DNA from 3 places in the Bradyrhizobium sp. LA6.8 genome. Region 1 is predicted to be linked to each of the others. Evidence: predicted binding sites of a transcription regulator. Region 1 holds the regulator's gene; each other region holds the start of a gene.
What was found. The regulator LexA, encoded in region 1, represses DNA repair genes until DNA is damaged. The targets are predictions, from matches to a motif close to TGTTCNNNNTGTGTTCNG.

Region 2: ABIA90_RS23915 (DUF3072 domain-containing protein) is a predicted target of LexA. The motif match lies at 1,330-1,347, and genes of this name have one in related genera.
Region 3: uvrA (excinuclease ABC subunit UvrA) is a predicted target of LexA. The motif match lies at 1,703-1,720, and genes of this name have one in related genera.

Annotation. Positions count from the first base shown of each region.
Region 1 is NZ_JBEPQQ010000003.1:569,891-573,158, forward strand. Features, by position in the region: gene ABIA90_RS16340 (molybdopterin molybdotransferase MoeA) at 1-934, shown strand, start outside; gene lexA (transcriptional repressor LexA) at 1,111-1,812, shown strand; gene ABIA90_RS16350 (hypothetical protein) at 2,020-2,235, shown strand; gene ABIA90_RS16355 (hypothetical protein) at 2,428-2,862, shown strand; gene ABIA90_RS16360 (GAF domain-containing protein) at 3,087-3,268, shown strand, end outside.
Region 2 is NZ_JBEPQQ010000005.1:28,033-31,300, forward strand. Features, by position in the region: gene ABIA90_RS23900 (Do family serine endopeptidase) at 1-93, shown strand, start outside; gene ABIA90_RS23905 (hypothetical protein) at 365-727, shown strand; gene ABIA90_RS23910 (DUF6496 domain-containing protein) at 740-1,027, opposite strand; gene ABIA90_RS23915 (DUF3072 domain-containing protein) at 1,099-1,293, opposite strand; gene ABIA90_RS23920 (hypothetical protein) at 1,409-1,630, shown strand; gene ABIA90_RS23925 (hypothetical protein) at 1,649-1,834, shown strand; gene ABIA90_RS23930 (hypothetical protein) at 1,935-2,180, opposite strand; gene ABIA90_RS23935 (hypothetical protein) at 2,277-2,534, opposite strand; gene ABIA90_RS23940 (hypothetical protein) at 2,591-2,896, shown strand; gene ABIA90_RS23945 (HWE histidine kinase domain-containing protein) at 2,985-3,268, opposite strand, start outside.
Region 3 is NZ_JBEPQQ010000003.1:411,736-415,003, forward strand. Features, by position in the region: gene ABIA90_RS15605 (outer membrane protein) at 1-611, shown strand, start outside; gene ABIA90_RS15610 (outer membrane protein) at 757-1,512, shown strand; gene uvrA (excinuclease ABC subunit UvrA) at 1,817-3,268, shown strand, end outside.

The DNA of each region.
Region 1 (3,268 bases):
TATCTTCACCGGCGGTGTCGTTCCCGATGGCGCTGATGCGGTCGTGATCCAGGAGGACACGATCGCGGACGGCAAGCGCATCACCATCAAGGAAGCCGCCGTAACGGGGCGGCACATCCGCCCCGCCGGCGTCGACTTCTCGGAAGGCGACGTGCTGCTGCGCAAGGGAGCCCGGCTCACCGAGCGCGACCTCGCGCTCGCCGCCGGCATGAATTACCCGCAATTGCCAGTCCGGCGACGCCCGAAGGTCGCGATCCTCGCGACCGGCGACGAGCTGGTGATGCCGGGTACGACGCCGGGCCACGGCCAGATCGTCTATTCCAACGGCTACGCCCTGCACGCGCTCGCCCGCAGCGAGGGCGCCGATACCATCGACCTCGGCGTTGCCGCCGATACGCTGGAGGCCACCACGGCCGGCATCGGCCGCGCGCGGGAGAGCGGCGCCGACATCCTGATCACGACCGGCGGCGCGTCGGTCGGGGACCACGATCTGGTCCAGCAGGCGCTGAGGGACGAAGGTATCTCGATGGCGTTCTGGAAGATCGCGATGCGGCCGGGCAAGCCGATGATGAACGGGCGGCTCGGCGCGATGCGCGTGATCGGCCTGCCCGGCAATCCCGTGTCATCCTACGTTTGCGGCTTCCTGTTCATGGTGCCGTTGATTCGCGCGCTTTCGGGCCGTTCGATGATTCATCACCGCCGCGAACGCGCGGTGCTCGGCCGCGATGTCGGCGCCAACGACCAGCGCGAGGATTACCTGCGCGCACGCCTCGAGCTCCGCGATGACGGCACGCTCGTCGCCCTTCCGGTCAATCACCAGGATTCCTCGCTGCTTGCGAATCTCGCTGCGGCACAGGCACTTCTCGTGCGCGCGCCATTCGCGCCGAAGGCCGAAGCCGGCACGCCTTGCGAGGTCTTGCGGCTGCCCGTCTGAGCGCTTCGTTCGCGTGCGTTCCGCGAACTTTGTCGCGTTCACGGTAAATTAAGCAGTTGCGGAACATGTATCGAACATATAGTGTCCGTTCATGATTTGTTTCGAGAATGTAGCGGCTTACTGCTGAATTCAGCGTCTCGGAATCGAACGACATCAACCGGGGGATTTTGGTCGAGATGTTAACGCGCAAACAATACGAGCTCCTGCGGTTCATCAGCGAACGGCTGAAGGAAAGCGGCGTGCCGCCCTCCTTCGATGAGATGAAGGACGCGCTCGACCTGCGCTCGAAATCGGGCATCCATCGCCTGATCACTGCGCTCGAGGAGCGCGGCTTCATCCGGCGCCTGCCCAACCGGGCCCGCGCCATCGAGGTGATCAAGCTGCCCGAGCTTCAGGCCGCTGCCGGCAGCCGCCGCGGCTTCACGCCGAGCGTCATCGAAGGCAATCTCGGCAAGGTCCGCACGACTTCGAGCCCGCCGGCGGACGAGGGCGAGCGCCCCGTCGCGGTCCCCGTGATGGGCCGCATCGCGGCCGGTACGCCGATCGAGGCCTTGCAGACCCGCAGCCACACCATCAGCGTACCGCCTGACATGCTCGGCTCGGGCGAACATTACGCGCTCGAAGTGCGCGGCGATTCCATGGTCGAGGCCGGCATTCTCGACGGCGACATGGCGCTGATCCAGCGCAACGAGAGCGCCGATACCGGCGATATCGTGGTGGCGCTGATCGACGACGAGGAGGCGACGCTCAAGCGCTTCCGCCGCCGCGGCGCCTCGATCGCGCTCGAGCCCGCCAATGCGGCCTATGAGGTCCGCATTCTGCCGCCCAACCGGGTGAAGATCCAGGGCAAGCTGATCGGGCTGTACCGGAAGTATTGATACCGGACGTGCCGGTATCGGTTATTTGGCGCCCCGCGCGCTTTCGATCGGCGGCGCCGATCCGAGATTGGAGCGGACGATTGTCCGCTTCCGCTGGATAGTCTTTCTGGTTTCGCGCAGATTATCCGGCCCCTCCTCCAGCGGTAAATCCTCGGCACGCCGCACGAAGCAGCCCTGCTTCGCGGCCTTCAGGTTCGAGGAGAAGTCATGCGCCGGATCGTTCTGAGCACAATTGCTGTGGCGCTGATCGCAGCATCAGCGTCGCAAGCCTTGGCCGTGCAAGCCTTGGCCGCGCAATCGCGGCCCCATGTCCGCAAGGATACCGCCATGAGCGAGCAAGTCCGCAAGGCCCTCGACGCCGTCGACCAACCGTCGCGGCCGGGCTGGCAATATTCCGGCTGGTCGGCGCCTGCGGGGCGCTGACACGCGCCTGCAGAATGCAAAGGGGCGGGCTTTGTTCCTGGTGGATTCGGGAAAGTTAATGTGATTGCGGCCTGCGGCGGCGAGCCGTAGATTTGCCTACAACCCGGCAGAACGTTTGGTATTTCCACTCTGATAGAGGCCTGCGCCTCGATTAAGAGACGTGGGTCGCTATCCCTGCATGAGGAGCACCCGATGTGTGACTACAGCCTGCATGCCGTCGCGTCGCGTCCCGCCGAAGTCGGCGAGACGATCGTCACGACAACCTTCCGCGGCACCTCGACGCGCGGCTTTGCCTCCGCGGCCGATCCGACCGTCGCGGTCTGCCTGCTCCCGGGAACGGAGCTCGCCTTCGCCGACAACGTCCGCTACGACAATCGCTGGATCTGGACGCGCACCGTCAATTCGCGCGTCGGCAAATTCGGCAAGATCGATCCGCACATTCCCGATCGCCATCATGATGCGATCGAATTCCCCGACGGCAAATCCGTGCTGGTGACGCAGCTGGTCGAAGGCCAGCGTGCGACCGTGCTGCAGCTACCGGTGACCCAGCCGCTCGGCGAGCGCGAGCACAAGCCGCAGACCATCACCGACAGCCGGACAACCATCACCCGCCTGCCGATCGGCTGATGCAGCCATTCCCGGCCGGCAGGTCGGGCCAGGATTGAAAATCGCCATCGCCGGCCGAGGCCGGCGAGATGGTGTCGTTTGTGTCCCGCGAAACTCCATCGGGCGGACCAAGCCGTGGCGTCTCCCACCGCACGAAGTTTGCGCTGTCCTGCCTGAATTTTGAACGTCCGTTCCGCAGCCAAATGGCCGATGCTTGGTGCGGCTTGAGACGGCGGGCACGTTCGATGAAGACCTTCATTCGCGTCGTTGAACTCTGGGTGCCTGACCGCACGCGCATGCGGCTGGAATTCGGCGGCGGCCTCTACGGCGAAGGGTTGTCCGCGTTTAGGGACGTGAGCGAGGATCTGCACTTCGGATATGACGAGGGGCTTCCCGGCAAGGCCTGGGCTGGCGGCCACCCCGTGAT
Region 2 (3,268 bases), on a different contig from region 1:
CTGGCGCAGGCCAAATCATCCGGCAAGAACAGCGTGCTGTTGCAGGTGAAGAGCCAGGAAGCGACGCGGTTCGTCGCGGTGCCGCTGGCCTAAGCCTCGGGCTTTCGGCGGCAAACTCAAAAGGCGGCCCGCGGGCCGCCTTTTTCGTGCGCGTCTGGAAGATTCCCACAGGTGCCGATAACATTCTCGTTAACGGCAGCGTTGATGACGGGTTCGTCCGAAAAAGCCGCGTTCGCTCGTCACAGTTGGGAATCACGTGTTGGGCTTTGGCGTCAATGAAGACGCCCAGGCGAATTGCAGGAGTGGAACTTCGAACGCCCGGCCTTCTTGTGGAACCGGTGGTTCGCATTTGATCGGTGCCGACATGGATCGATTGAAGCTCTCGCTGAGGTGTGCGCTGCTTGTGGCGCCGCTTGTCCTGACGACCGGAAGCGCCTTGGGGCGCGACGATGGCCGCTACGCCAACTCGCCGCTAAAACCCTGGTTCGACAGTTTGCGCAGCCATCTCGGGCCCTGCTGCTCGGATGCAGATGGCTTTGCTGTATCCGACCCCGATTGGGAATCGCACGATGGGCACTATCGCGTGCGGCTCGACGGGCAGTGGGTGGACGTGCCTGATGAGGCCGTCATCACCGAGCCAAACCGGGCTGGCCACACCATGGTGTGGCCGGTGAAGACTGCGTTCGGGATTTCGATCCGCTGCTTCATGCCGGGGAGCATGATCTGACGCGGGTGGGCGTTACCGCTTGCTGGATTTGCGCTTCGCGGTCTTCTTCGCTTTCTTGGCCGTCTTCTTGGCCGTCTTCTTCTTGGAGGTCTTTCGCTTCGACGCCTTCTTCGGGACCTTCTTGCCCTTCGCGCGCGCTTCCGACAGGCCGATTGCGATCGCCTGCTTGCGACTCTTCACGCGTCCGCCACGACCGCCGGGGCCGCTTTTCGCGGTGCCCTTCTTATAACGGCGCATCTCGCGCTCGACATCACTGCTGGCGCTGCGTGAGTAGCGGCGTTTCTTTGCCTTGCGTGCCATCAACTCTCTCCCTTGGCCCGGGAAAGAACCGCATCACTGACCCTACGTTCCAAATGCGCTGGCCGCGCTCCTCAGAAGGAGTTCGCCAACTCGATCTCGTCTTCCAGCGCTCGAATGCGGCGCGCAGCCTCAGTCGAGGACAAAGCCCGATCGTATTGAGTGGGCTGATAGGCCTCCTCGCTCAGACGCTTCAGCCTCAGCCCCTGCGCTCGCGTCATCTGCTCCGTGAGGAAAACCCTGGCGTCGTATTTACCCTGAACCTGCATCTGGCCTCTCCGTTCTCAAATCGTGACTTGACTATATGTTCTTATTTTGTTCTAACAAGTCATGGACAACAGAATTAATGAAATTCGACGCAAAATCAGTGCCTTGAGGCTCGAAATGGCCGACATCGAGGTGGCTGTGCGCGACCTCGTCGATCGCGACCGCGACTGCACAGAAAAGGCCCTGGCGCAGATGGATCTGCGCCGGAAAATCAACCTGCTGATCGGCGAATGGAAGGCGGCCGGTGGCGGCGATGTCCTGCCTGACGTCCGCGAGCGGGTACGCCTTCGTCCTGCAACGACATCCGGTAGTCCGCTGCGCGTGATCGCGCGCCGCTGAGAATTTTGGGAGCGTGCGGTGGAGGAAGACCCGGACACGTACCGGATTCTAAAACTGCGCGCCGAAATTCTCGAACTCGGCTCCGTCATCCGGCAATTGCAGCGCGAGGGTCTCGACGATGCCGCAGCCCAGCTCCTGATCGCACGCAAACGTGCACAGCTCGAGCATCTCGTGAAGGCGAATGCTGCGGGACGGCCGCTTTAGCGATCTGATGCTGGAAGGATTCCCAATCCAGCTCCAGGCTCCAGCTCCAAAGCGAAAGGCCCCGCGTCACCGCGAGGCCTTTGATTGTCGGCGCCGGAGCTCACTTGGTGTTGCTCATGCCGCCCTTGTTGTTCGTCATGGTGCCGCCTTGGTCGGAGCCGGGGCCAGAACCACCTTGACCGGAGGGATCAGCGCCCTTGGAGGACTTGGTGTTGGCGCCCGTGGTCTGCGACGAGGACATCGCGGATCCATGCTTGGCCTTATGCGACTTGGCCTGCACGGCGAACGGAGCGGCGGCGAGGCCAGTTGCCAACATCACGGTAAGAGCGAGCTTGGTGGTTTTCATGCGCGGGAACTCCCTGAGTTGAATTGACGCAGGCAGCCAACCGCCATTCGCTGCAGGAGTTCCGCACGAAAGCGCCCGGTGCGCGTCACGCGCGCTTCAAAATTCCTTGTCCTCGGCGAGGATGAACACGAGGCCCGTGAGCGTCGCGCCGATCGCGAACGTCGTCACCAGTGTGATGATGAAGACCATGGCGGCCGAATGTCCGCCGTGGCTCAGCAAATTTGCGACCGCCGGATTGAACAGGACGAGGGCGAGCCCGAAGACAAGGCCGAGGGCTGCGCCCATCATCGCATGCGTCATCAGCTTGATGACGCCGGTCGGAGAGATGAGGCTCGGCGACTTTTTCCCGCGCATGGAACCGCCTCGCGGTGTGGCATAAAACGCGCACGACGATTGCGGGTTCCATTGTCATGACGATTTTGTCATTCCCCGCTTCATCCGACGTTCATGGCGGTCTTGCGAGGATGAATGCCATCAACACGGGAACATTCGATATGGGTAAGGTCGTCTTTCTCTATCGCTCGCTGGCCTATCGCAACGCGGCTGCGGACATGCTGCGCAAGGCGCGCAAGCTGCCGCGCGGCGCCGAGCGGAGCGCAGCCCGCCGTTACGCGCGGGCGCTGCGCGAGCTTTCGCAAACGGAAGCCTGGCTGGAAGGACGTGTCGCTGACGAACCGCAGGCGATGCAGAGCATGAGGGTCGCCGCGGCGCGCTAGATCATGATCGGTTCTGAGTGAATCAGGGCCGAAGCTCCAGATTCCTATCTTTACGCGCGAACCGGAGCCCACTTCGCTCGCAAACGCGCTAGCCTGAGGCCCGCTGAAGGGGTTCGGACGGAGCCACGTCGAACTTGCTCGCGGCCGGCGGCGCTACGGTCTTCCGCGTCAGCGGCACCTCAAGGCGGCACAACAGGCCTTCGGCACGCCAGTTGAATTCCGCCTGTCCGCCGAGTTGCGATTCCACACTGGCAAGCAGGCTCCGCGTGCCGAAGCCCCGGGATTTCGGCGTCCTCACCAGCGGGCCGCCGGTTTCGTCCCAGGTCAGTGTGAGGTGGTCGTCCTCGACTTGCCAGCCGATCGCGAGCCGCC
Region 3 (3,268 bases), 160 kb from region 1:
TCGGCATCAACGGCGGCGGCGCCTCGAGCCGCAACTGCTGGGACGTCAACAACATCTTCGGCATTGCGGGTCCGGACACGGCTGAAGGCTGTCACAATGCGACCGGCGGCGTCGTCGGCGGCCAGATCGGTTATCGCTGGCAGTCGGCCAACTGGGTGTTCGGCCTTGAAGCCCAGGGCGACTGGGCCAACCTGAAGGGTTCGAATACGAGCTTGGTGCTTGCCCCGCCCCCGCTGGTCAACCAGACCAAGATCGATGGGATTGGCTTGTTCACCGGCCAGGTCGGCTATGCCTGGAACAACGTGCTCTGGTACGTGAAGGGCGGCGCGGCCGTCACGCACGCCAAGTACAACGGTCTAATCGGCGGCGTTGTCCTCGACAGCGCAAGCGAGACGCGCTGGGGCGGCGCGGTCGGCACCGGCCTCGAATTCGGTTTCGCGCCGAACTGGTCCGTTGCGATCGAATACGACCATCTGTTCATGGGCCGCCGCAATGTCAGCTTTACGTTTATCGGTTTCAACGACCGCATCGACCGTATCAAGCAGGACGTCGACATGGGCACCGTTCGCCTGAACTACACCTTCGGCGGCCCGGTCGTGGCGAAGTACTAAGCTTCGCCTCCGACGCCATCGCGTTACGAAAGGCCGGCCTTGCGCCGGCCTTTTTGTTTTCGCGCGAGGGTGCACCCAACCGTCTTGGAGTCGTGAGGCGCGCGCAAGGCGTCCGCTAATGGCTTTGGCGAGTTGGGGACGTGACATGAAGACGTGGATGCTGGCTGCGGTCAGCCTGTTCGCACTCGGTGCGGTCGCGCCGGCTACCGCCGCCGATCTCCCGATCTACAAGGCGCCGGCGGCCGCCGTTCCCGTCTATGACTGGAGCGGCATCTATGCCGGCATCAACGGCGGCGGCGGCTTGGCCCATGCCTGCTGGGGCGTGACCCGCGCGCTCGGCATCGCTGTCGATCCGGCCGTTGGCGAAGGCTGTCACAATGCGGGCGGTGGCACGGTCGGCGGACAGCTCGGTTATCGCTGGCAGAAGTCGCGCTGGGTGTTCGGCATCGAGGGCCAGGGCAACTGGGCCGACTTCAAGGGCAGCAATGTCAGCGTGGCGCTGCCGCTGTTCACCAACCAGACCAAGATCGACAGCTTCGGCCTGTTCACTGGCCAGATGGGCTACGCCGTCAACAACCTGCTCTTCTATGGCAAGGCCGGCGCCGCGGTGGCGCACGACAAGTACGACACCTTCGTCCCCGGCGTCCCGGCCGCGGTGTTCAACAGCGTCAACCAGACCCGCTGGGGCTACACCATCGGCATCGGCGTGGAATGGGGCTTTGCCGAGAACTGGACGGTCGGCGGCGAGTACAACCATGTCTTCCTCGGCCATCATAGCGCCGACTTCGCAACGCTCGTCGGCGGCTTCGCCCCGCGCACCGACCGGATCGGCCAGGATATCGACATGGGCCTGATCCGCATCAATTACCGCTGGGGCGGCCCGGTCGTCGCCAAATACTGAGACAAAGCTTCCCACAGGAACCTCCAAGTCCTGATCATGTGCGGATTGCCCCAAATCCGCATTCAAACGCGAACGAAGGGCTGGCCTCGCGCCGGCCCTTCGCATGTTCCGGGGGCCCTGCTCCTGCCAGATGCCGCCAGCGCGCCAACAATCCGTTGACGATTCGCACACGCCACTGGAAATCCGCTCCCGTTCTTCCTACGTTCGCTGCCATACCCATCGGCGCCGATCCCGGTTCCGGGCGACGCGCGCCTTTTTTGTTGGCGCGATCGCGCACCTTTGGGATTCCTTGAGGGCAACTCGGATGGATGAAGTGATCAAGGCGAAGCGCCAACAGCAGAACGCGGGATCCAGCCTGCGCGCAATTACGATCCGTGGCGCGCGCGAGCACAACCTCAAGAATGTCGACGTCGAGATCCCCCGCGACAAGCTGGTGGTGTTCACCGGGCTGTCAGGCTCCGGCAAATCCTCGCTCGCCTTCGACACCATCTACGCCGAGGGCCAGCGCCGCTACGTCGAATCGCTGTCGGCCTATGCGCGTCAGTTCCTGGAGATGATGCAAAAGCCTGATGTCGACCAGATCGACGGCCTGTCGCCGGCGATCTCGATCGAGCAGAAGACGACGTCGAAGAACCCGCGCTCGACCGTCGGCACCGTCACCGAGATTTACGACTACATGCGCCTGCTCTGGGCGCGCGTCGGCGTGCCCTATTCGCCCGCCACGGGTCTGCCGATCGAGAGCCAGACCGTCTCGCAGATGGTCGACCGCGTGCTGGCGCTGCCCGAAGGCACCCGCCTCTATCTGCTCGCCCCGGTCGTGCGCGGCCGCAAGGGCGAGTACCGCAAGGAGCTCGCCGAATGGCTCAAGAAGGGCTTTCAGCGCGTCAAGATCGACGGCACCTTCCATGAGCTTGCGGAGGCGCCGACGCTCGACAAGAAATTTCCGCACGACATCGACGTCGTGGTCGACCGCATCGTGGTGCGCGCCGACATCGGCCAGCGCCTCGCCGAGAGCTTTGAGACCGCGCTGAAGCTCGCGGAGGGCCTCGCCGTCGTCGAGTTCGCCGATGCGCCTGCAGCGGCACCAGCCGAAGAAAAGAAGAAGACCGCAAAAATTCACGACAAGAGCGGGCCGGAGCGCATCCTGTTCTCGGAAAAATTCGCTTGCCCCGTCTCCGGCTTCACCATTCCGGAGATCGAGCCGCGCCTGTTCTCGTTCAACAATCCCTACGGCGCCTGCCCGGCCTGCGGCGGCCTCGGCGTCGAGCAGCATGTCGACGAAGACCTCGTCATCCCCGACAAGGAGCTCCCCATCGGTAAGGGCGCGATCGCGCCCTGGGCCAAGTCGTCGTCGCCTTACTATATTCAGACGCTGACCGCGCTCGGCAAGCACTACAAGTTCACGCTGACCACCAAATGGAAGGATCTGCCGAAGAAGACGCAGAACGCGATCCTCCTTGGCTCGGGCGAGGACGAGATCAAGTTCTCCTACGAGGACGGCGTCCGCTCCTACGACACCAAGAAGCCGTTCGAGGGCGTCATCACCAACATCAACCGCCGCTATCGCGAGACCGAGAGCGAGTGGGCGCGCGAGGAGCTCGCAAAGTATTTCCACGACGTCCCCTGCGAGGGCTGCAAGGGTTTCCGGCTGAAGCCCGAGGCGCTCTGCGTCAAGATCGGCGGCAAGCATATCGGCGAGATCTCGGAGCTGTCGGTCAGGAAGGCCGGCGAATGGTTCGAGACCGTGCCCGAAGCG